Regions from separate parts of the Planococcus beijingensis genome, predicted to be linked through region 3. Evidence: riboswitches for the same ligand, from Rfam matches in the RefSeq annotation. Region 3 holds a riboswitch; each other region holds the start of a gene.
What was found. Region 3 has a riboswitch for S-adenosylmethionine ahead of IRE19_RS14950 (methionine ABC transporter ATP-binding protein). Riboswitches for the same ligand answer to the same signal wherever they lie in the genome.
Positions count from the first base shown of each region.

Region 1: linked by a shared signal. The riboswitch ahead of IRE19_RS15900 (phosphoadenylyl-sulfate reductase) and the one ahead of IRE19_RS14950 (methionine ABC transporter ATP-binding protein) in region 3 are both predicted to bind S-adenosylmethionine.
Region 2: linked by a shared signal. The riboswitch ahead of IRE19_RS08605 (methionine ABC transporter ATP-binding protein) and the one ahead of IRE19_RS14950 (methionine ABC transporter ATP-binding protein) in region 3 are both predicted to bind S-adenosylmethionine.

Region 1 covers NZ_JADHDZ010000007.1:147,989-155,493, reverse strand. Annotated here, with positions in the region: gene cysC (adenylyl-sulfate kinase) at 1-358, shown strand, start outside; gene cysQ (3'(2'),5'-bisphosphate nucleotidase CysQ) at 358-1,164, shown strand; SAM riboswitch class I at 1,311-1,427, shown strand; gene IRE19_RS15900 (phosphoadenylyl-sulfate reductase) at 1,584-2,297, shown strand; gene cobA (uroporphyrinogen-III C-methyltransferase) at 2,382-3,158, shown strand; gene IRE19_RS15890 (sirohydrochlorin chelatase) at 3,171-3,923, shown strand; gene IRE19_RS15885 (uroporphyrinogen-III synthase) at 3,946-4,761, shown strand; gene IRE19_RS15880 (assimilatory sulfite reductase (NADPH) flavoprotein subunit) at 4,794-6,632, shown strand; gene cysI (assimilatory sulfite reductase (NADPH) hemoprotein subunit) at 6,665-7,505, shown strand, end outside.
Region 2 covers NZ_JADHDZ010000003.1:1,103-8,607, reverse strand. Annotated here, with positions in the region: gene IRE19_RS08645 (AAC(3) family N-acetyltransferase) at 1-104, opposite strand, end outside; gene IRE19_RS08640 (acyl-CoA thioesterase) at 198-674, shown strand; gene IRE19_RS18530 (hypothetical protein) at 711-857, opposite strand; partial or broken gene IRE19_RS18525 (DUF421 domain-containing protein) at 1,037-1,225, opposite strand; gene IRE19_RS08630 (hypothetical protein) at 1,538-1,759, shown strand; gene IRE19_RS08625 (SEC-C metal-binding domain-containing protein) at 1,825-2,844, opposite strand; gene lepB (signal peptidase I) at 3,110-3,643, shown strand; gene IRE19_RS08615 (pyridoxal phosphate-dependent aminotransferase) at 3,717-4,880, opposite strand; gene IRE19_RS08610 (carbon-nitrogen family hydrolase) at 4,967-5,755, shown strand; SAM riboswitch class I at 5,807-5,908, shown strand; gene IRE19_RS08605 (methionine ABC transporter ATP-binding protein) at 5,977-6,990, shown strand; gene IRE19_RS08600 (methionine ABC transporter permease) at 6,980-7,505, shown strand, end outside.
Region 3 covers NZ_JADHDZ010000006.1:138,330-145,834, reverse strand. Annotated here, with positions in the region: gene sufD (Fe-S cluster assembly protein SufD) at 1-721, opposite strand, end outside; gene sufC (Fe-S cluster assembly ATPase SufC) at 740-1,525, opposite strand; gene IRE19_RS14975 (YuzK family famiily protein) at 1,789-1,944, opposite strand; gene IRE19_RS14970 (hypothetical protein) at 2,152-2,676, opposite strand; gene IRE19_RS14965 (dicarboxylate/amino acid:cation symporter) at 2,776-3,948, opposite strand; gene IRE19_RS14960 (MetQ/NlpA family ABC transporter substrate-binding protein) at 4,100-4,912, opposite strand; gene IRE19_RS14955 (methionine ABC transporter permease) at 4,965-5,633, opposite strand; gene IRE19_RS14950 (methionine ABC transporter ATP-binding protein) at 5,626-6,651, opposite strand; SAM riboswitch class I at 6,740-6,844, opposite strand; gene IRE19_RS14945 (thioredoxin family protein) at 6,949-7,275, opposite strand; gene IRE19_RS14940 (ribonuclease M5) at 7,281-7,505, opposite strand, start outside.

The DNA.
Region 1 (7,505 bases), on a different contig from region 3:
AGAAAACATTCGCCGCATCGGTGAAGTTGGAAAACTGATGAGTGATGCAGGGGTATTGACGCTATCGGCATTTATTTCGCCGTATCAGGAAGATCGCGACCAGGTGCGTGCCTTGCTTGAAGAAGATGAGTTCATTGAAATATACGTCAAATGCAGTGTGGACACTTGCGAAGACCGCGACCCGAAAGGCCTCTATAAAAAAGCAAGAGCCGGCGAAATCAAAGGATTCACAGGCATCGATGCGCCATATGAAGAACCGGTAAATCCTGAAATCGTCATTGAAACCGACAAGCAGACTTTGGAAGAGTCGGTTCAGACAATTACAGATTACTTGAAGAAAGCAGGATATCTGGGCTGATGGCTAGTGGCATTGATCCAATGAAATTGCTGGAAATCAGTCTTGCAGCCGGCAAAGAGATCATGGCGGTTTATGGACAGGAATTGATCGTTGAAGCGAAGGCTGACGATTCACCACTGACCATTGCCGATCAGCGGTCACATCAGACCATTGAAAGAGGACTGCAGATTGCCTACCCAGACATACCGGTTCTCAGCGAAGAGGGCAGTAAAATCCCTTATGAAGAGCGGAAAAACTGGCAGCGTTTTTGGCTGGTGGATCCACTCGACGGCACGAAGGAATTCATCAAACGCAATGGTGAGTTCACCGTCAACATCGCTTTAATAGAAGAGAACTATCCGGTTTTGGGTGTGATTTACGTGCCGGCCATGGATGTTTTCTACTACGGTGAAGAAAACAGCGGCGCATTTAAATTGGAAGCTGCTTCAGCTGGAAATTTTGAAAAAGCCGATGAATTATTCGAGGGAAGCATTCTGTTGACTGCAAAAAAAGCTTTAGACCGGACTCGAATCGTAACAAGCCGTTCGCATATGTCCGCTGAAACACAGGAATTCATCGATCGGATAAACGACGATAGCCAACCAATCGAACAGATATCGGCAGGCAGTTCACTGAAGTTTTGTCTGGTAGCAGAAGGGGGAGCGGATTATTACCCCCGCTTTGCGCCGACTATGGAATGGGATACGGCAGCCGGCCAGGCGATTGTCGAAGCAGCTTGCGGAGTTGTGCAGAGCGTTAAAGACCAAACCCGCTTTTCCTACAACAAAGAAAGCCTGAAGAATGGCTGGTTTTTGGCAAGAATATAAAAAGCTTGAGGCTAGTGAATGAAGAAAATGGAAACTCTTTATTGCAGAAAGTAAATAAATGATATTTTCAGAGTTTTATTGACAGCTATCTTTTATTGCTATAGTATTTAGAGAAATTATTAAAACCAAGTAATCTTATAAGGTATTTCTTATCGTGAGAGGTGGAGGGACTGGCCCTTTGAAGCCTCGGCAACAAGTTCTGGTTTTGACCGGATACACTGTGCCAATTCCAGCAGGTTCCATTGGGATCTGGAAGATAAGAAGACAGGCCCCGCAAACTGCGAATTGGTACCCTCTCTTCTTGTTCCATTGGAAGAGGGGGTTTTTTATTTTAGTGGCACGGAGGAATATCCAACCAACGGGACTGCTTACTGAAAATCTTTAATTCAATATATAGAAGTTTAAAGGAGGAAGTTAGGATGAGCCACGCTGTTTCGTACGAGCAATTTACTGGAGATCCATTTAAAGATTTGGCACCGACCGATCTCTTGAAAGGGGCTGCTGATATTCTGCAATGGGCCTATGAATCCTATGGAGAGAATATTGTCTATGCTTGCAGCTTTGGGGCAGAAGGCATGGTGCTGATTGATTTGATCTCCAAGGTGAAAAGCGATGCCGAAGTGGTGTTTCTCGATACCGACGTCCACTTCAACCAAACTTATGAACTGATTGAACGCGTCAAGAAGCGCTACCCGAAATTGAATATCCGGATGAAAAAGCCAGAATTGACGTTAGAAGAGCAAGCCAGCCAGTTCGGTGATGAACTATGGAACAGCCAGCCGGATAAATGCTGTGATATCCGCAAGGTCAAGCCGTTGGAACAAACACTTTCGGGTTCACAGGCTTGGATTTCAGGCCTTAGAAGAGAGCAGTCAGCCAGCCGCAGCAAGACGGATTTCATCAACAAGGACAACCGGTTCAAGTCGGTTAAAGTTTGTCCGCTGATTCATTGGACATGGGACGATGTTTGGCAGTATATCCAATTGAATGGCCTGGAATACAACATTCTGCATGACGAAGGTTATCCAAGCATCGGCTGCAAGCATTGCTCTTTTGCAGTGACGACTGATGGAGACAGCCGCGACGGCAGATGGAAAGGCTTTGCGAAAACTGAATGTGGCCTGCATACATAATGAGGCCGGCAATAGAGTAAATTACCGATCAGAAAATGGCATAATCATCGTTTCTCTGGTTGAAAAAAGGAGTCTAGGAAGCTTATGAAAAAAGTCTATTTAGTGGGTGCAGGTCCAGGCGACCTTGATTTGATTACAGTGAAAGGGTTGAAAGCCATTCAGAAGGCTGATGTCATCCTTTATGATCGCTTAATAAACCAGGAATTGCTGGACGAAGCGAAAGAACATGCCCAATTGATTTATTGCGGCAAAAAACCCGATAACCATTCCTTGAAGCAAGAAGAAATCAACGAGCTGCTTTGCCGGTTCGCATTGCAGGGAAAAGTCGTCACACGTTTAAAAGGAGGCGATCCTTTCGTCTTCGGCAGAGGCGGGGAAGAAGCAGAGGCATTGGTGGACCACAATATCCCGTTTGAAATTGTTCCAGGTATCACAGCGGGCATTGCAGCGCCGGCTTACGCTGGAATCCCGGTCACTCACCGTGATTACAGTTCTTCCGTAGCCTTTATTTCAGGAGTCAGCAAAGTGGGCGTCGACCAGGATGAATACTGGGAACATGTCGTCAAAAGCATGGATACGTTGTGCATCTACATGGGCGTCAGCAAGCTTCCTGAAATCTGTGGCCGCTTAATGCGCCACGGATTAAAACCGACGACACCGATCGCCTTGATTGAATGGGGGACGACAGAACGCCAACGGACGGTTACGGGAACACTCGAAGACATTATCCGAAACGCCAAGGATTTCGAGAATCCATCGATGATTGTAGTGGGAGAAGTGGTTCGATTGAGAGACAAATTGCAATGGTATGAGCAGCTGCAGGACGAACAGCAATTCCAGCTTGCCGCCCATGTTGGATAAGGAGATGGTGACATGCAGGCTGTACTTTACGTAAGCCATGGAAGCCGTGTAAAAGAAACACGCGATGAAGCGATGGCGTTTATGGAGCAGGTTCATCAAAAGGTAGATGTAACTCTTCACGAAACCTGCTTTTTGGAGCTGGCCAGTCCGGATATTGGGGAAGGAATTGACAGCCTTGTCAAACAAGGCGCGACAGCAATTGCAGTCGTTCCAGTTCTGTTGCTGAGCGCCGGACATTATTACGAAGACATTCCAGATGAAGTCAAAAAATCGGTCTTGCGTTATCAGGATATCCGCTTTACTTACGGAAAACCGCTTGGTGTCCAAGATCGGCTCGTTGAGATTTTAGCTGAGCGTCTGCAGGAGACGACAGTGGAGCGATTGCCTGAAGCGAAGATTCTGCTGGTCGGAAGAGGCGGGAAGAGCTCGGAAATCACCCGTTCGGTTGAAGAAATTGCTGCGAAACTGGCAGTGAAAGCAAATGTACCGAACGTGGAAGTCTGTTATTTGGCCGCAGCTGCCCCGTCATTTGATGAAGGATTGCAAGCTTCCATCAATTCCGGCAGCAACCAGATTTTCGTGGTTCCTTATTTATGGTTCACAGGCCTTTTGGTGAAATCAATGCAGAAGAAAATCAACGCTTTGTCTTCAGACGACCAGCAAATCATCTTATGCGGATATTTAGGCAACCATCCATCCATGGTGGATGCCCTGGCCGAACGCACACAAGAAGCGCTGCAAAGTGAGCAACAATTAGCATGGTGAGTGACAGAAGGAGAGATTGAACATGAATGGATTGGCCGGAAAGAAAATTGGCGTCGCCGCAGTCCGCGCTGCAAAAGAAATCAGCTTGCTGATCGAAAAGCAGTCCGGTACACCTGTCATTCTCCCGATTCAGGGAAGACAACGGCTGAACGAAGACATCAGCGCACAGAACATCACAGATTTTTTAGCCAAATCTTTTGACTGGGCCATCTTCACGACGGGGATCGGAGCAAGAACTTTAACCGATTCCGCAGAAAGCATCGGACTTCAGTCGCGTTATATCGACAAGCTGAAAGAAACGAAATTGGCTGTTCGAGGCAGCAAAACAATGAAATGGATCAAAGAACATGGCTTAGAGCCGGTTCATGTTTCAGAAGATGGAACCATGAATAACCTGCTCGCGGCTTTGGCTGAAGAATACGAAGGCAAGAGCCCGCAGCGGATCTTTCTCCAGGCCTACGACCAGGACGACGATAAACTGAAAAGCATATTGGAGGAAAAGGGCCACTCGGTTTACTTATCCCGCCCTTATTCCTATGAAAAACCGGATTCTTTAGTAGTAGACCAACTAAAACAATCCATCATCGCACAGTCCTTGGACGCCATTGTTTTTACCAGTAAAACGCAGGTAAGGAATATCTTCGCCGACACTGAGCAAAGCCAAGAACTGGTCAACGCTTTCAATGACCGGGTGCTGGCAGTTGCCGTCGGAAAAGTCACTGCCCAAGAGCTGGAAAGCAATGGCATCAATCAAGTGCTGCAGCCCGAACACCAGAAGATGGGGGCGATGATCGTAGCAATCGATCATCATTACCGCCAGCAGCAAATTCTTCAATAAATAAAAATAAACGAATTTCGAGGTGAAACAATTTGCAATTGCAGACAATGAACAGCCCATTCGATCAGGAACAGGTCGAGCTTATCAATCGCTTATTGCCGATGCTGACCGACAATCAGAAAATTTGGCTGAACGGCTATTTGGCCGGCACACAATCAGCCGCCACAGTAGCGGTGCAGGAACAACCCGGATTGGAATGGTATGCACAGCAAGGCGGTGCACCGGTTGCCACGCGTGAAATCACCATTCTGGTCGGCTCTCATACCGGCAACTGCCAATCGGTTGCCAAAGAGGTTTCGAAAAAACTGCAGGACAAAGACTATCAAGTGAAGCTTACGCCAATGGATGAGTTTAAACCGAAAGACTTGAAAAAAGTCGAAGATTTATTGGTCATCACCAGTACGCACGGAGACGGCCATCCGCCGGATAACGCCATTGCTCTTTATGACTTCCTGCACAGCAAACGTGCTCCGAAGCTTGATGATGTCCGGTTCTCGGTGTTGTCATTGGGGGACAGCTCCTACGAATTCTTTTGCCAGACCGGGAAGGATTTCGATAAGCGTCTGGAGGAATTGGGCGCCAAACGCATTCATCCGCGTGTAGACGCCGATTTGGATTTTGAAGAACCGGCAGAGGAATGGTTCGACGGCGTCTTCAGCATCTTGAACAAAGACAAAGAAACAGATCGTCCTGGTCCGGGAGCTGCTTCGGCTGCTCAAGAAATTCCAGCTGCCAGCAAGCCTGCCTATTCCCGCAGCAATCCGTTCAACGCGGAAGTTCTGGAAAATATCAATTTGAATGGGCGCGGGTCGAATAAAGAAACGCGCCATCTGGAACTCGATTTGGAAGGTTCTGGCCTGCAATATGAACCGGGAGACAGCTTGGGGATTGTTCCTGAAAACGAAGACAAGCTGGTTGATCAATTGATTGCGGCGGCAGGATGGAATCCAAATGATTCGGTATCGATCAACAAGCAAGGCGATACGAGCTCATTGCGCGACGCATTGATTACGACTTTTGAAATCACCAGCCTGTCGAAGCCGTTGCTTGAAAAAGCGGCCGCTTTTGCAGAAGGTGATGCCCTGAAGAATTTATTGGAACTTGAAAACAAAGAACAGCTGCAGGCTTATATCTATGGAAGAGATCTGATCGACTTGACGGAAGATTTCGGACCGTGGCAAGTGCCTGCTGCTGAATTCATTAAAATCCTGCGCAAAATACCGGTTCGCCTGTATTCGATTGCCAGCAGTGCAAAAGCGAATCCGGATGAAGTTCATTTGACCGTAGGCGCTTTGCGCTACGAAGCGAATGGACGGAAACGGACGGGCGTCTGCTCGACGCAATGTGCAGAACGTTCAGAAGCCGGCGCAACGCTCCCAGTGTTCATCCAAAGCAATAATAGTTTCCGTTTGCCTGAAAATCCGGAGACGCCGATCATCATGATCGGTGCTGGAACAGGAGTCGCTCCTTACCGTGCTTTCATGGAAGAACGGGAAGAAACGGATGCACAAGGAGACGCGTGGCTGTTCTTCGGTGAACAGCATTTCGTCACCGATTTCCTTTACCAGACTGAATGGCAAAGATGGTTGAAGGATGGCGTCCTGACGAAGATGGATGTCGCCTTCTCCCGGGATACGGCAGAAAAGATTTATGTGCAGCACCGTTTGATGGAAAAGAGCCAGGAAGTGTATCAATGGTTGGAAGCTGGAGCGAATGTCTATGTCTGCGGCGATGAAAAATACATGGCCAAAGATGTCCATGCTACGTTGGCGACCATTCTGGAGCAGGAAGGCACTATGAGTGCAGAGCAAGCGGAAGAGTATTTGACTTCCATGCGCAGCGACAAACGTTACTTGCGCGATGTTTATTAAGCAGACCCGCTCAACATTGAAAGGAGCTTATCATGAAAATTAAAGAATTGACTGACATAGAAGGCACTCCAAGTGAAATGGAGGTCATCAAAGACCGAACCAACTACTTGCGGGGCAATATTGAAGAAAGCTTTGCGGAGCGCTTGACGGCTTCGATTCCGGATGAAGACACCAAACTATTGAAATTCCACGGCAGCTATATGCAGGACGACCGGGATATCCGCAACGAACGTGCCCAGCAGAAACTTGAGCCTGCCTACCAATTCATGATCCGTGTCCGCTTGCCTGCAGGCGTCGCCACGCCGCATCAATGGCTGACGATGGACAACCTGGCAAACACACATGGCAATGGCACTTTAAAGCTGACGACGCGCCAGACTTTCCAGATGCATGGCATTTTGAAATGGAATATGAAGAGCACCATCCAGGAAATGAACCATGCCTTGATGGATACGATTGCTGCTTGCGGAGACGTCAACCGGAACGTCATGTCGACATCCAATCCGTATCAGTCGGATGTTCACGGAGAAGTCTATGACATCTCCCGCGAATTAAGTGAACACTTGCTTCCGAAAACAAGAGCCTATCATGAAATTTGGCTGGATGAAGAAAAAGTCGTCGACAGCAACGAAGCAGAAGAAGTGGAACCGATGTACGGGCGCTATTATTTGCCTCGGAAATTCAAAATCGGTTTTGCGATTCCTCCTGCCAATGATGTTGATATCTACTCCCAGGATCTTGGGTTTATTGCCATCCTGGAAGGCGGCAAGCTGCAAGGCTTCAACGTTACGGTCGGAGGCGGCATGGGCATGACGCATGGCGACGCGAATACGTACCCGCAATTGGCACGCGTGATCGGATTCTGCCCGCCGG
Region 2 (7,505 bases), on a different contig from region 3:
ATCAATGCGTCTCCAGAAGTGATGCCAAGCTGATGAAGCTGGCGTTTTAATGTTTCTTTCGATTGGAATTCAGGTGTGTTTAAAATATTCAATAACTCTGACATAAAGTATCCCTCCGATTTCACTATATTATAAAGGAAAGCCTGTTGTTTTGGGAAACCTCTGTCGACAGGGCAAATGAGAAAGGAATGAAGGCAATGGAAGCAAGATTTATGAAAGAATCCAGAACAATTCAAACGAAATTGGTGCTCCCTCCGGACACCAACCACATGGACTCCATATTCGGCGGAAAAGTATTGGCTTATATCGATGAGATCGCAGGAATTACAGCGATGAAGCATGCACGCCGCAAGGTAGTGGTGACAGCATCAATCGACTCGGTGGATTTTTTATCTTCGGCACGGGTCGGAGATGTATTGGAGCTTGAAGCGAACGTCACTTCAACGGGCCGGACATCTATGGAAGTATATGTTCGGGTAAAATCACAAAACCTGCAAACCGGGGAAGAAAAACTGACAACGGAATCATTCTTGACGATGGTAGCAATGGGGGACGACGGGAAACCGACTCCTGTGCCGGCTGTAGTGCCGGAATCCGAAGGGGAAAAGCTGTTTTTTGAAACAGCGCCCGCAAGACGTGAACACCGGAAAAATCGAGTGAAAACACCAAGATGATAAAAAGGTGCATGGATGTTTGTCCATGCACCTTTTCTATCTTCCGACTGATTCCTTGGAATTGACGTTTTCCAGCGCATTGCCCGGTTCGCTGCTTATGACCGACAGGCTGCCGTCTGTTTCCAAAACGACAGCTGCCACTTTTTCAGTAGAACCTGAGCCGGAATTTCGGATAGCCTGCAAAATTTCAATTTCTTTGATCCGTTCTTTTTCATTGCACTTCTTATAAATTGGCCATTTAGAAACAACAGGCGTGGTTCCGATTTGATGACGTTATTGAACCAGTCGGAATGGACAGCAAGAAGGGTAATGACATACTGCAATAGAATCAGTAGAGCGAATGCAGTCAGCCCTTCAAGCAGGCTGATGCTGCTGTCCAGTAGAATAGTAGCCAATGTTGATCCTAAAGCCACCGTCACGACTAAATCAAAAGCGTTTAATTTAGTCAACGTGCGTTTACCGGAAATGCGCAGAAAAATGACTAATCCGACATAAGCGAAAAAACCGACTGTAGCAATGCGAATAAAGCTGTCGAGGGTAATTTTGAACATTTTTCTCCTCCTTCTGAAAAGGATTTTGATAATTTTATCCACATGTTGATAAGTTTTATTTATTCTTAAATATCAACAAAATTCAAATATCTTATCCACATAGCACACATTATTTGTTGGTTTATTGTGCATAAGCATAAAAATATGGAGTTTCTTATGAAAAAATGCAGGATTGTGGACAGTTCTGCCGTTACTCGTTATGATTCCCTGTAAAGTTATCAACAAACGCCAAAAGCTTAAATCGTTAAACCTCTTCATAGTTTCGGTAGGAAAGAGATCCATCATCTGAATTTCAGTTGGGAGTGGTTGAGGATGGCATCGTTCTTGAACGTACTTTGCCTTTTGGGTCTGTTGGTTTTCGCAGCAGGAATCGCTCTGTCTTTGCTGACGCTGGCCAATTTTGTTTTCGGCTTTACCGACGGTTTATGGCTGCGTATCTACTTCATACGCTTTTATTTATTTTTGGCGGTTTCCGGTATTCTGTTGTACATCCTCATTACATTCCGAAGAAAAGACGATGAAAAAAAGGAGTAGCCGAAGCTACTCCTTTTTGCTGCTTTAGCAGTCATGAAGGAAAAATCCTTCAAGCTGGTTAAAGCTTATTTTTTTGCTAGCAATTCTTCGAAATAAGCTCCGAATTCTTTTGAACGCTTCAAGATTGTGCTTGAAGACACGCCGAATTTTTCGCTTAAATCTTTTGCAGATAGCATAGGGCCTTTGATCAGCTCATGGTCCTGCAGGAATCTCCAATATCCGGCTACAAGAGCTTCCGGTTTTTGGACAGTCGGCTGCTGGCTGACAAGATAGCTGTTCAAGATGCTTGTAACATTGCTGACGGTCTCTTCATCAAAATCCGCCTGCTCAATATGCTTATCAAGTTCTGCCATAACAGAATCGTGTTCAGGAGAAAGCTGAATGCTTTCTTCTACACTTCCAGTTGAATACTTAACGATTTGTTCGACAACTGCTAAGTAGTTGTCACGCAGGTAGCTTTCATCCTGCGAAGCATTTTCAGAAGCGATTTGAGCTTTCAACTGCTCGAAGAACGGTGCGAATTCACCGACAACCGTCAAATAACCGTTGAGGAATAGTACACCTTTTTCCCCCACGCGAGAGTCTGGAAGCAGGATGGCCAATAAGCCTTGCCCGTTTTCCATATCTGTTGGAGGCTGATCGGCCATTTCAAGTGTTTCGCCTGTAAAGACATCGGTGAACTGTGCTTTTTCCACATCTCCCTTAACATATTGGCCAAGGAACACTTTCACGTCTTTCCAGTCTTCCAGCACTTCTTTGGTCGAAGGACGCTGGGCAAGTTCGATTTGTTTCGCTAAGAATTCTTCCCATAGTTCGGGTTTTTTCATGAACAGGAAGTTTTCGATTACGAAAGCCTGTGCATCGTTTTCAGCCATTGATTGCATCAAGCGTGGCTGCCATTCTTGTTGAAGTTCGCGGAATTCTGCAAGTTGTTCCTGGTTTGGATTTTCCGAGAAGAACTGTTGGCGTACTTTGAACAGTTCATCATTCACCAAATCATTGATGGATACAGTTTGCTGTTTTCCGTGACATTTTTTGTATTTTTTGCCGCTGCCACATGGGCATGGATCATTTCTTCCTACCATTCTAATCACCTACATTTTTTATTGAGTGTAACATAAAATTGCGATACGCTCAAAAGTCTGACGATTCAGACGGGAATCGGACGTATGAAAAAGGGTGTAAGGCTGCTGATGCTGTACCGAATAAGGAGTTGGGCAACAGACAATTCGGACTGGAAAAATCTTAAACACTTTTGGGATTCATTAGATATTAGAGAATCGAAAGTATGCACAAATTGGCATGCGTATTATAATTAAGAAAGAATAAGCAGGAGCAGGAGGGGACGATGTGTTTGAAGATCCGGTAAAAGAGTTTATTTCCTGGATGCGGGTCATCTTTTTGACTGTGCTTATCGTCTTGGGATCACGGTATTTTCTGTTTGAACCGGTAGCTGTCCATGGAGAATCCATGATGCCCACGTTCGAAGAAAATGACAAAGTCATGCTTTTTAAGATTCATACGATAGAAAATTTTGACATGATCGTCTTCAAAGCACCCAATGGCGTCAATTTCATCAAACGGGTAATCGGTGTTCCAGGAGACCGCATTTCAATGAAAGACGATCAGCTGTATGTGAACGGCACTCCCCAAGCGGAACCTTATTTGGATAAGAACCGGAAAGCGGCGGAGCAAGAAGGATTGATGCAGCTGACTGAAGATTTCCAGGAATTTGTCGTACCTGCCGAATCTTATTATGTATTAGGGGATAACCGCTTAAATAGCATGGATTCCAGGGTTTTGGGTTTTATTTCTAAAGACTCAGTCCTTGGTGAAGTGAAAATCAGGTTGTCGCCTTTCGAGCATATCGGTTTTGTGAAATGAATCAGATGTGGACAATCTTCTCAATTTTTAAAAGGACAGCAGCCCCGTATTGGGACGCTGTCCTTTATGCACTCTAAAATAATTTCAAAGCTTCGATGCGATTGACCGCTTCAATGATGCGGGTTTCATCAACCAGTAATCCGACACGGACAAAACCTTCTCCAACATCGCCGAAACCACTGCCTGCCGCAACTGAAATATCTGCTTTCTCAAGAAGGAAGTCGGCAAATTCCACGCTGGTGAAACCTTCTGGAACCGGCAGCCAGGCAAAGAAAGAGCCTTGTGGTGCTTTGATGTCCCAACCGATCCGCGCGCATTCAGCCACCAGGACGTTGCGGCGTTTTTCATAAAGGCCGACCAATTCATCTACGCATTGCTGGTCGGCATTCAACGCCTCTGCCGCAGCCAATTGGACGGCAGGGAACAAACCGGCGAAAAAATGGTCCTGGATCAAGTTCAAGGCTTCAATCATTTTGGAATTGCCAACAGCAAATCCGATGCGCCAACCTGCCATGTTGTAAGTCTTCGATAAAGTGTACATTTCGATGCCAACTTCTTTGGCCCCTTCGGATTGAAGGAAACTGACCGGTTTTTTTCCGTCAAACCCGACCGCTCCATAAGCGAAATCATGGACAACCGCAATGCTGTTGTCCTTGGCGAATTTGACTGTCTCATCAAAGAATTCTTTAGTCGCTACTGCACCGGTCGGATTGTTCGGGTAGTTCAAATACATCAGTTTGGCGCGTGAGCGGATGCTTCCAGTCAACTCGGCATAATCCGGCAAATAGCCATTTTCCGGATTCAGCCTCATCAGCTCATACCCAATATCTGCAAGCGGGGCTCCCGACAGGTAATCCGGATAACCGGGATTCGGCAGAAGTAATAGATCATCTGGATCCAACAAAGCCAAGGGCAGCTCAACGAGCCCGATTTTTGTTCCTGCCAAGATTGCAACTTCGAGGTCAGGATCGATATCCACACCATACTCGCGTTTGTAAAAATTCACAGCGGCTTGACGCAGTTCCGCTATGCCGCGAAAAGGTGAATATTTATGCGTTTTTGGATCGGCTGCAGCGGTTTGCAGGGCTTTGATAATATGTTCGGGCGTCGGCTGGTCGGGATTGCCTTGGCCAAGATTGATGACATCGCGTCCTTCAGCGATTGCTTTGCTTGTTTTGGCCACCAGTGAAGCGAAAAACTGCGTGGGTAAGTTTTGGAGCCGTTTTGAAAAGTCCATGTGATTCTCCTTATTTTCGAAATAATTGCACTTCTACTTCAAATCTTATAGAGTTGAAGGTAACTTGTCTAGTGGAGGAGAAACGAATGAAAATTGCATGCGTTCAAATGGATATCGCTTTTGGTCAGCCGGAATTGAATTATCGGAAGGTCCTGGATTATTTAACGGAAGCGGCCAGCAATGGAGCGGAGACGATCGTCTTGCCTGAAATGTGGAATACAGGATATGCATTGACCGAACTGGATACATTGGCAGACAGCACAAACCGGACAGTGGAATTGCTCAAAAGTTTTGCGAAAGAGCATAAAGTCAATATTGTGGGTGGCTCTGTTTCGACTGAAAAAAACGGAGGATTCTATAATACGATGTACGTTGTCGACAAAGACGGCGGGCTGGTTTCGGAATACGATAAAGCCCATCGTTTTTGTTTAATGGATGAACATATCCATCTTGAAGAAGGCGATACACTTGGCACATTCGAATTGGATAATCAGACATACGGAGGCGTCATTTGTTACGATATCCGTTTTCCTGAATGGATCCGTGCCCAGGCGCTGAACGGTGCAAAACTTGTATTTGTATCAGCGGAATGGCCCGAAGCGCGGATTGATCATTGGCGCATCTTGTTGCAGGCACGCGCCATCGAAAACCAAATTTTTATTGTCGCCTCGAACCGTATCGGCAGTGATCCAAACAATGAATTCGGCGGCAGCACGATGGTGATCGCCCCCTGGGGAGAAGTTCGTTTGGATATGAAGAAAGAGGAAGGCATTGGTTATGCAGAAATCGATTTGGATGAAGTAGAGGAAGTCCGGAAGCGCATTCCGGTATTCGCCGATCGCCGTGAGCAATTGTACGAAAAATTCAAAAAGTAGATTGACACTCGCTGGGGATGCCTGTAACATAAAATTCAATTAAATAACTTAAACTTATCAAGAGAGACTGAGGGACAGGCCCTGTGACGTCCGGCAACCCCCGATTGGGAAGGTGCCAAATCCAACGGAATCCAATGTTCCGAAAGATAAGTCGAGAAACTAAATTTTTCGATGCTTCTTTCTTGATGAAAGAGGCATCTTTTTATTGGCGGGAGGAAGCTATGATACAGATTGAGAAATTGACGAAAACTTACACAACTAAGCATGGCACCGTCACTGGAGTGGATAATGTTTCATTGGAAATCGGAAAAGGTGAAATTTTCGGCATCGTCGGCTATTCAGGTGCCGGCAAAAGTTCGCTGATCCGTTGCATCAACTTGCTTGAACGGCCGACTTCCGGCAGCGTCACAGTAGATGGCAATGATTTGACCAAACTAAACAGTGAAAAATTGAGAAAAGCCCGTTTGAAAATCGGCATGATTTTTCAGCATTTCTACCTGATCAGCCAAAAGACGGTGTACGAAAATATCGCTTTTGCGCTTCGGGCTGCAGGCACTCCATCTAAAAATCTGAAAGGCCGCGTGGAAGAATTGTTGGAAATGGTCGGTTTATCAGATAAACGCGATGTTTATCCAGCTCAATTGAGCGGTGGACAGAAACAGCGTGTCGGCATCGCACGGGCATTAGCCAACAATCCGGCCGTTTTGTTATGTGATGAAGCAACATCGGCACTGGATCCGAATACCACATTGTCCATTTTGCGTTTATTGAAAGACATCAATCTTAAATTGAACATCACAATTGTACTGATTACGCATGAAATGAATGTCGTCAAGGAAATCTGTGACCGCATGGCCGTCATGCAAGGTGGCCGTGTCATTGAAGAAGGTCAGGTCTACGACATTTTTGCAGATCCTCAAAAGGAATTGACCAAGGAATTCATCTCCAGCGTTGTCTCTTTCAATGTTCCGGAACACTTGTTGAGTGAATTTACGGGTACAGTAGTGAAAGTGTTGTTCAAAGGGGGAGTGGCCGGAGAAGGCGTAATTTCCGATATGCTGCAGAATTATCCGGTCAAAGGAAACTTTTTGCATGGAGCGATTGAGTATATTCAGGAAAGGCCGCTTGGCGTTTTTATCATGGAGTTGAAAGGGACTTCTTCTGACGTCATGGATGCATTGAAGTATATGGAAAGCAGATCGGCAATTGTGGAGGTGATTCCGAATGGGCGTTGAATGGGGACGAATTATTGAATTATGGCCCGAAATACAGACTGCTTTTTTTCAGACACTGACAATGATCGGGATTTCCTTGGCAGTGGCTTTGATTGTCGGCCTTCCTTTGGGAATTTTGCTGTTCATTACAGACCGCGGCTTATTTCTTGAAAACCGGCCGGTCAATGCTGTGATTGGTTTTATCGTCAATATTGTGCGTTCTATTCCGTTTATCATTTTGTTGGTGGCACTTATCCCGCTGACGAAACTTATTACAGGAACAACCATTGGCCCGATTGCGGCGAGTGTGTCCCTATCGGTTGCGGCGATTCCGTTTTTCGCACGTATTGTGGAAAACTCACTGCGTGAAATCGATAAAGGCGTCATTGAGGCAGCGATTGCCGTGGGTGCCACACCATGGATGATCATCAAAGACGTTCTGCTGCCGGAAGCGAAAGCAAGCATTATCCAGGGGGTGACATTGACCATCATCAGCCTGGTCGCCTATTCTGCGATGGCAGGCGTAGTAGGCGGCG
Region 3 (7,505 bases):
TAAATCCTTCAGCCAATACATCTACTGCGCCGTAAGTGATTTTTGCATTATCTTCCGCAATGACTTCAGAAACGATATTCGCCAATCCGTTCGCGTGCGGAACAGTGGAGATATAGGTTTCAACGTAAGTCACCTGGCTGCTTGTGTCTGCTACCACCAACACGTGGTTGAACAGCGAAGCATCTTCATTGTCATGAATGAATACCACTTGTACAGGTTCTTCAACTATGACGTTTTTAGGAACATAAAGAAATACTCCGCCGTTTAATAAAGCTGCATGAAGTGATGTCAATTTATGTTCTTCAGCTTTTACTGCCTCATTCATAAAGTATTTCCCAACAAGATCTGCATGGTCACGAATCGCTGTGAAGATATCTGTCAAGATAACTCCCTGTGCTTTCAGCTCTTCAGGCAATGCTAAATAGGCTGGTGTATTGTTATGCTGGATATACAAGCTTTTCTGTTTCAAGTCAACAAGAGACTGAACCTCTTCAGGCAGCTCTGTAAGCGATGAGTAAGTTGAACTCTCTGTTGAATGAACCGGAAATTCTGTAAAGTTCCAAGCAGTGATTTTTGTTTTATCAGGTTTTGGCAACGGCAATGTTTCTGCAGCTGCAAGCGCCTGAACACGCAAGTTTGTAAACTCTTCAGGTTCTGATTTAGAAGCCGAGAAGGAACGTACTTCCTGCTCGGTTATTGATAGATTTGTTTCAACCGTCACGTTAGTTGCCCCTTCCAATTAAGCTTGTTGTCCTACAGTCTCATCTTCGATGCCAAGTTCAGCTTTGATCCAGTCGTAGCCTTCAGCTTCAAGTTTGTGAGAAAGTTCTTCTCCACCTGATTTGACTACGCGTCCTTGCATCATTACATGGACATGGTCAGGAGTGATGTAGTTCAGCAAACGCTGGTAATGAGTGATGATCAAGCAGCCAAAGCTTTCGCTTCTCATTTGGTTAATGCCTTCTGAAACAACTTTCAATGCATCGATATCCAAACCAGAGTCAATCTCATCCAGAATCGCGAATTTCGGTTTGATCATCATCAATTGAAGAATCTCATTGCGTTTCTTTTCCCCGCCTGAGAAGCCTTCGTTCAAGTAACGCTGTGCCATATCTTCCTGCATATCAAGCACTTCCATTTTGCTGTCCAACTCGCGGATGAATTTCATCAATGAAATTTCATCGCCTTCTTCGCGGCGTGCGTTCATTGCTGAACGCATAAAGTCAGCATTGGTCACTCCAGAAATTTCGCTTGGATATTGCATACCTAGGAAAAGGCCAGCGCGTGCGCGTTCGTCAACTTCCATCTCGAGAACGTCTTCGCCGTCCAAAGTGATAGATCCTTGAGTAATTTCATATTTTGGATGCCCCATGATAGCCGATGCTAAAGTAGATTTCCCTGTGCCGTTAGGCCCCATGATTGCATGTATTTCACCTGTATTAATTGTTAAGTCTACACCCTTTAAAATCTCTTTGTCTTCGATTTTAACGTGTAAATCTTTAATGACCAAAGTTGACATGTAAATACCTCCATAAAGTTAATTTTGAATGGCAAAGCATTCTTAATTAGTATCATTCTAATCTTAACCCATATTCACCTTACTGGCAAATCATTAAACTGCTTCAAAAGTTTAAGCAAAACATTTTAGAATACTGTATTTCCTAGTATTTTCTAAAAGCGCTGTATGACAACTGTCATGCTTCTATATTTTCAATAAAAGGTATCTAAATGAGAATCCGTATCAATAAAAAACCAGCATCCGAGGATGCTGGTTCCGTTTTTATATGTTTAGTCTCGATGTACCTGCCGTTCGATTTGGCTGGCTACTTTTTGGCCTAGCTGATAATCCTGTTCACGGCGCTGTTCCACTTCGATGATTTTGTCAGGGTCATTTTGGTACTCGTCAATTCCGAAACCATGTGCGTTTCTGAATGCCTGTTCCATTTTCTCCGTCTTTTCAATTCCTTGCGATTCGATAATGAACCATTCCTTTCAATCTTTTGGGATTTAGGATTACGTTTGTAAGTATACCCCATCAACAACCATATAAACACGGCTATTGTCTAATTAATCTGAAAATAGAACTATTTCCTTATTAATCTACCAATATCAGAAAACCCCAGACAAGTGAATGTCTGGGGTTCAATCTATTTACTGTGAAACTTCATTGTAGACGCTCGAAGGGGCTAAATCCTGCTCCACCAACAATTCATTTAACAAAGCATCCGCTTCACCAAACTTTTTGTCAGCTGCTTCAAAAGAAGCGCCTTTCGCCAATGCTTCGGCTTTCATCTCATAAGATTCCATTATCGCTGTAAATGCTGTTTCGATTTGTTCTTGCTGACCTTCCAATGCTGTTGGAATTTCTAAGGTTTCTACAGCATCTGCCGCATTTTCAGCAGATAGGATAGCTGCATCCTTCATTGTCTGCAGTTCCTCACCCTCTGGCAATGTACCTTCAGCTTGGCCCATTTCAAACAAATTCAAATCGCCGTCAACTGCATTGATCGTATTTGGAATGGCCATATAAAACTTCATCAATTCTTGCTTTACATCTTTGTCCGTTTCAGTAGCGGTTGAGCCTGCAGTCGCTTCTTTCGTATCGGATGTTTCATCTGTTCCACATGCCGCCAAAAAAACGGTGGCAGTTAACGCGATTGCTGTAAATTTCTTCATGATGTTTCCCCCTATTGTGTAATATCTCCGTTATAATAGCACAGAAATTACCAATAGAATAGACTAGATGAAATAGCCGCAATCTCCAGAATCGCTTAATTATTGCAAACTTTTCTTGCCATTTGTAAAACGGTCTACAATATGTGCCAAAGCGCCGTCACCCGTGACGTTGGCAGCTGTTCCAAAGCTGTCCTGGGCCATGTAAAGGGCGATCATCAACGCCACCATAGTAGGGTCAAATCCAAGCATGACTTCCAGCAATCCGATTGCTGCCATAACAGCGCCTCCCGGAACTCCTGGAGCTGCTATCATCGTAACGCCCAACATTAAAATGAATGGAAAGAAATCGCTGAACACTGGGGTTCCGCCCGTCAACAATAAGACACCGATGGCACAGGACACCAAAGTAATGGTACTGCCTGACAAATGAATCGTCGCAAACAAAGGAACTGTAAAGTCCGCTACCCGTTCATTGGCACCCGATTTGCGTGCCTGGCGAAGCGTCACCGGGATAGTCGCTGCTGAAGACTGCGTTCCTAGAGCTGTAAAATAAGCCGGCATCATGGTTTTTAGTAGGATAAATGGATTTCTTCCTTTCAATGCTCCTGCTGTTGAATACTGCAGCAATAGCATTACCCAATGCAGAATGATGATCATGACAAAGACAATCGCAAACAATGACAGAATTTCAAATACGGCTCCGCCATACGCCATGTTCGCAAAAATACCAAAGATATGAAATGGCAAAAGAGGAATGATGACATAAGAAATTGTCTTTTCAATAATCGCCTGGAATTCATCAAAAAACGAAACCATAACTTTGCTGCCCGTTGACGCCATGCCGATACCGAGCAAGAACGCGAGAATCAGTGCAGACATCACACCAAAGACAGGGGGCATGTCTAATGTAATGAACGTCGCTGCTAATGCCTTTTCCGGATCTTCCATGCCACTTAAAGAACCTTCTTGCATAAAATTAGGCAAGACTGTAACTGCCACAAAAAAAGCTAACACGCCTGCTATGATGGTAGACGCATATGCTGCACCAGTAGCCATCCCCAGTAATTTGCCTGAACCTTTTCCTAATTTCGCAATACCTGGAGCAATGAACCCAAGAATGATCAACGGCACCACAAAGTTTAGGAAATTTCCGAAAAGCGATGTAAAGGTAGCGAAAACCCGCACCATACTTTCCGGTGCAACTAATCCAATAAGGACACCTAAAACGATTGCCACAATGATTCTCGGCAATAAACCAAAATTGAATTTCACGAAATTGTCCTCCTCATATGAACAAATGCTTCTTTTTTATTATTCAAAAGTAGCACAGACTAAGACAAAATGTAAGTTATACATTAATTTACGGAATATTTTTATTATTTCACCAAAAATAAAAAAGCATCCCGAAAGATGCTTTTTAAAATCAATCTACTGGTACGACCGCTCCGCCCCACTCTTCCAGAATGAAATCCTGGATTTCCTGAGATGTCAAAACTTCTACCAATGCTTTTACATTTTCATTCTCTTCATCGCCAGCGCGAACAGCAATAATGTTTACATAAGGCGACTCTGATGATTCAAGTGCAATTGAATCTTCCAACGGGCTAATTCCTGCATCAATGGCATAGTTGGAATTGATCAAGACAGCATCGCCTTCACCGGATTCATACATTTGAACCAGCAGGGCTGCCTCATAGTTCGCGTCAAACTGAAGATTTTTAGGATTTTCAACAACATCGCTTACTTCAGCAGCTGTTTTATCAACGCCTTCAGCCAATTTGATCAAACCTTCAGCTTCAAGCAGTGACAGAATACGCCCATGATCCGCTACCGAGTTGCTCATCAAAATCGTACCGCCTTCTGGAAGTTCATCAAGAGATGCGTAATCCTGTGAGTAGACTCCGATTGGTTCGATGTGGATTCCGCCAGCATTTTCGAATTCATAGCCATGATCCGCTACCTGTGATTCTAAATACGGAATATGCTGGAAGTAGTTGGCATCAATTTCACCAGACTCCAAGTCTTCGTTAGGGAGGACATAATCCTGATATGTTTCAATTTCCAATTCGATTCCTTGTTCTTCAAGGAGTGGCTGTGCTTGCTCTAGAATTTCAGCATGGGGTACATTGGAAGCACCAACACGCAAAGTTTTAGATTCTTCTTCACCCGCTCCGCCATTTCCGCATCCTGCAAGTACTAAAGCTGTCAACGCTGTTCCTACTACAAATTTCTTCATCTTTATCTCTCCCTTTTGCTGTGTTTTAGTTTATGGAACGGAAAATCCGCAATTACCGTTTATCTGCTTTTGTTGTTACCAAATCACCAATATATTGAATGACGAACACAATGATCAAGATTAGAATCGTCGCCATCAATGTAACGTCTTCACGGCTGCGCTGAAAACCATCCAGGAAAGCCAATGTCCCAAGGCCGCCTGCACCGATGATGCCTGCCATAGCCGTATAGCCGACCAATGCGATGGCTGTTACCGTAATTCCGGAAATCAATGCCGGTTTCGATTCAGGCAGTAGCACTTTCCAAATGATTGTGCCGGTCGTCGCGCCCATAGAGCGAGCTGCTTCGATGACTCCTTTGTCGATTTCCTTTAATGCAATCAACACCATGCGTGCATAAAATGGAGCTGAGCCGATGATCAATGCGGGCAAAGCTGCGTTTGGCCCCCGAATGGAACCCATCAGGAATAACGTAAAAGGAATCAATAAAATAATCAAAATGATAAATGGAATGGAACGGAATATATTCACGAATGCACCTGTCAGCCAATTGACCACTTTATTGGCCCATAATTGTTTAGGAGCTGTCAAAAATAACAGGATTCCAAGAGCCAAACCGATGATGAATGTAAACAACGTTGATAAAGCTGTCATATAAAGAGTTTCAAGTGTGGCTTCCCACATACTGTCCCAATCTACATTGGGGAATAACGAATCAATCATTATGCATTACCTCCGTTTGAACATCTTCAGAGTGGAGAAATGCCAAAGCTTCTTCCATTTCACCAGGAGAGCCTTTCAACTGAAGAATCAATGTTCCATAAGCTCCACGTTGCGTATGCGAAATATTGCCTTGAACGATATTGACTTCCACCGAATGGCTGCGAATCAGTTTTGTCAGAATTGGCTGTTCGGTTTGTTCTCCGACAAAAACCAATTTCACCAGTTCGCCTGTCGGATACAACTCACGAAGGTTTTTGATGGTTTCCTGTGAATCTCCACTATCAGTGACCTGGGCCACGAAGCGTTTGGTGATTTCTTCTTTTGGTGATTGGAAAACATTCAGAACATCTCCGAGCTCCACGACACGCCCGCCTTCCATTACAGCAACACGATGACAGATTTTTCGGATGACGTGCATTTCATGAGTGATCAATACGATGGTCAAGCCTAATCGCTTGTTGATATCGACCAATAAATCAAGGATTGCGTCTGTTGTTTCCGGATCAAGCGCAGAAGTTGCTTCATCGCATAATAGGACTTCCGGATCGTTCGCCAGCGCACGGGCAATACCGACACGCTGCTTCTGTCCGCCAGACAGTTCCGATGGATAAGCATTTTCGCGGCCCGATAATCCAACCAGCTCAATCAGTTCCTGAACCCGTTTTCCACGCTGCGCTTTTGAGACTCCCGCAATTTCCAAAGGGAATTCGATGTTCTCTTTAACCGTCCTCGACCATAATAAGTTGAAATGCTGGAAAATCATACTGACTTTCTGGCGCGCTTTCCGCAATTCTCCGCCTTTAATGGAAGTAATTACCTTACCGTTGATTTCCACAGTGCCGGAAGTCGGTTTTTCCAATCCATTCAATAAGCGGATTAATGTACTTTTACCGGCTCCACTATATCCGATAATCCCAAATATTTCTCCATCAGCAATAGATAAATCAACTTGGTCGACAGCCGTAAGAACCGCCTTGCCTGTATCAAATTTTTTCGTCACTTTCTTTAACTCGATCATTCGTTGAACACCCCTGAATCCTAAAAATAAAAAACCCTTCCGCGCATAACTGAGCAGAAGGGCAAACGTATATTATACGGAAACCAATCTCTCATCTTCCAAAGCTTTCGCTTCGTGTGATTTGGCACCATTTCATTTTCATGACGGTTGCCGGGCTTCATAGGGCACTTCCCTCCACCACTCTTAATAAGAGTTCGATATGAAATTAGTAAAACAGAATAGATTTTAATTGGTGGTAAATCTTACGCTTCTCCTATTTCAAATAGATTCCCGCGCTTTTCTTACCAGAAATTCAATTTACCATGACCGGCTATATTCGTCAACAGTTTTCAACTTGCCATATAAATAAGGAACCGACTGGAAAGCGTAAATCTTCTCCTTAAGTTTGCCATTCTCTGTAATCAGCAGGCAAGGAACACTTTCCACTTCATACATTCCTGCAATTTCCTGTACATAGTTCAAGTTCGCTTTGCCAATCGGAAGATCCGGCAATAGTTCTGTGACAACCGACAGCATTTTGGAAGCTACCTGACAAGTCCCGCACATCGGTGTGTATAAGTAATACGCGGTAGTGCGATTGGTATTCTTTTCTTTGATCCATTCTTTATGAGTCCATTCCTGCATCGTCTTCATCCCTCTGTTAATAGCTTATTGACCTGGACATTCGCTGAGATGAGCACATCCATCAGGATCCGGAGCGGCGTTGCTGCGACTTCCTTGTAGCTTCGGTTCACATAAAAATGCCGGGCTTCAGGGAACTCACGCTTGACCAGCTTCCGCAATTTTTCTCCTGAAGAGTCTGCATCCACTAATATAATGATGTCTTGGCCTTCATATGGCAGCAGCAATTCTTC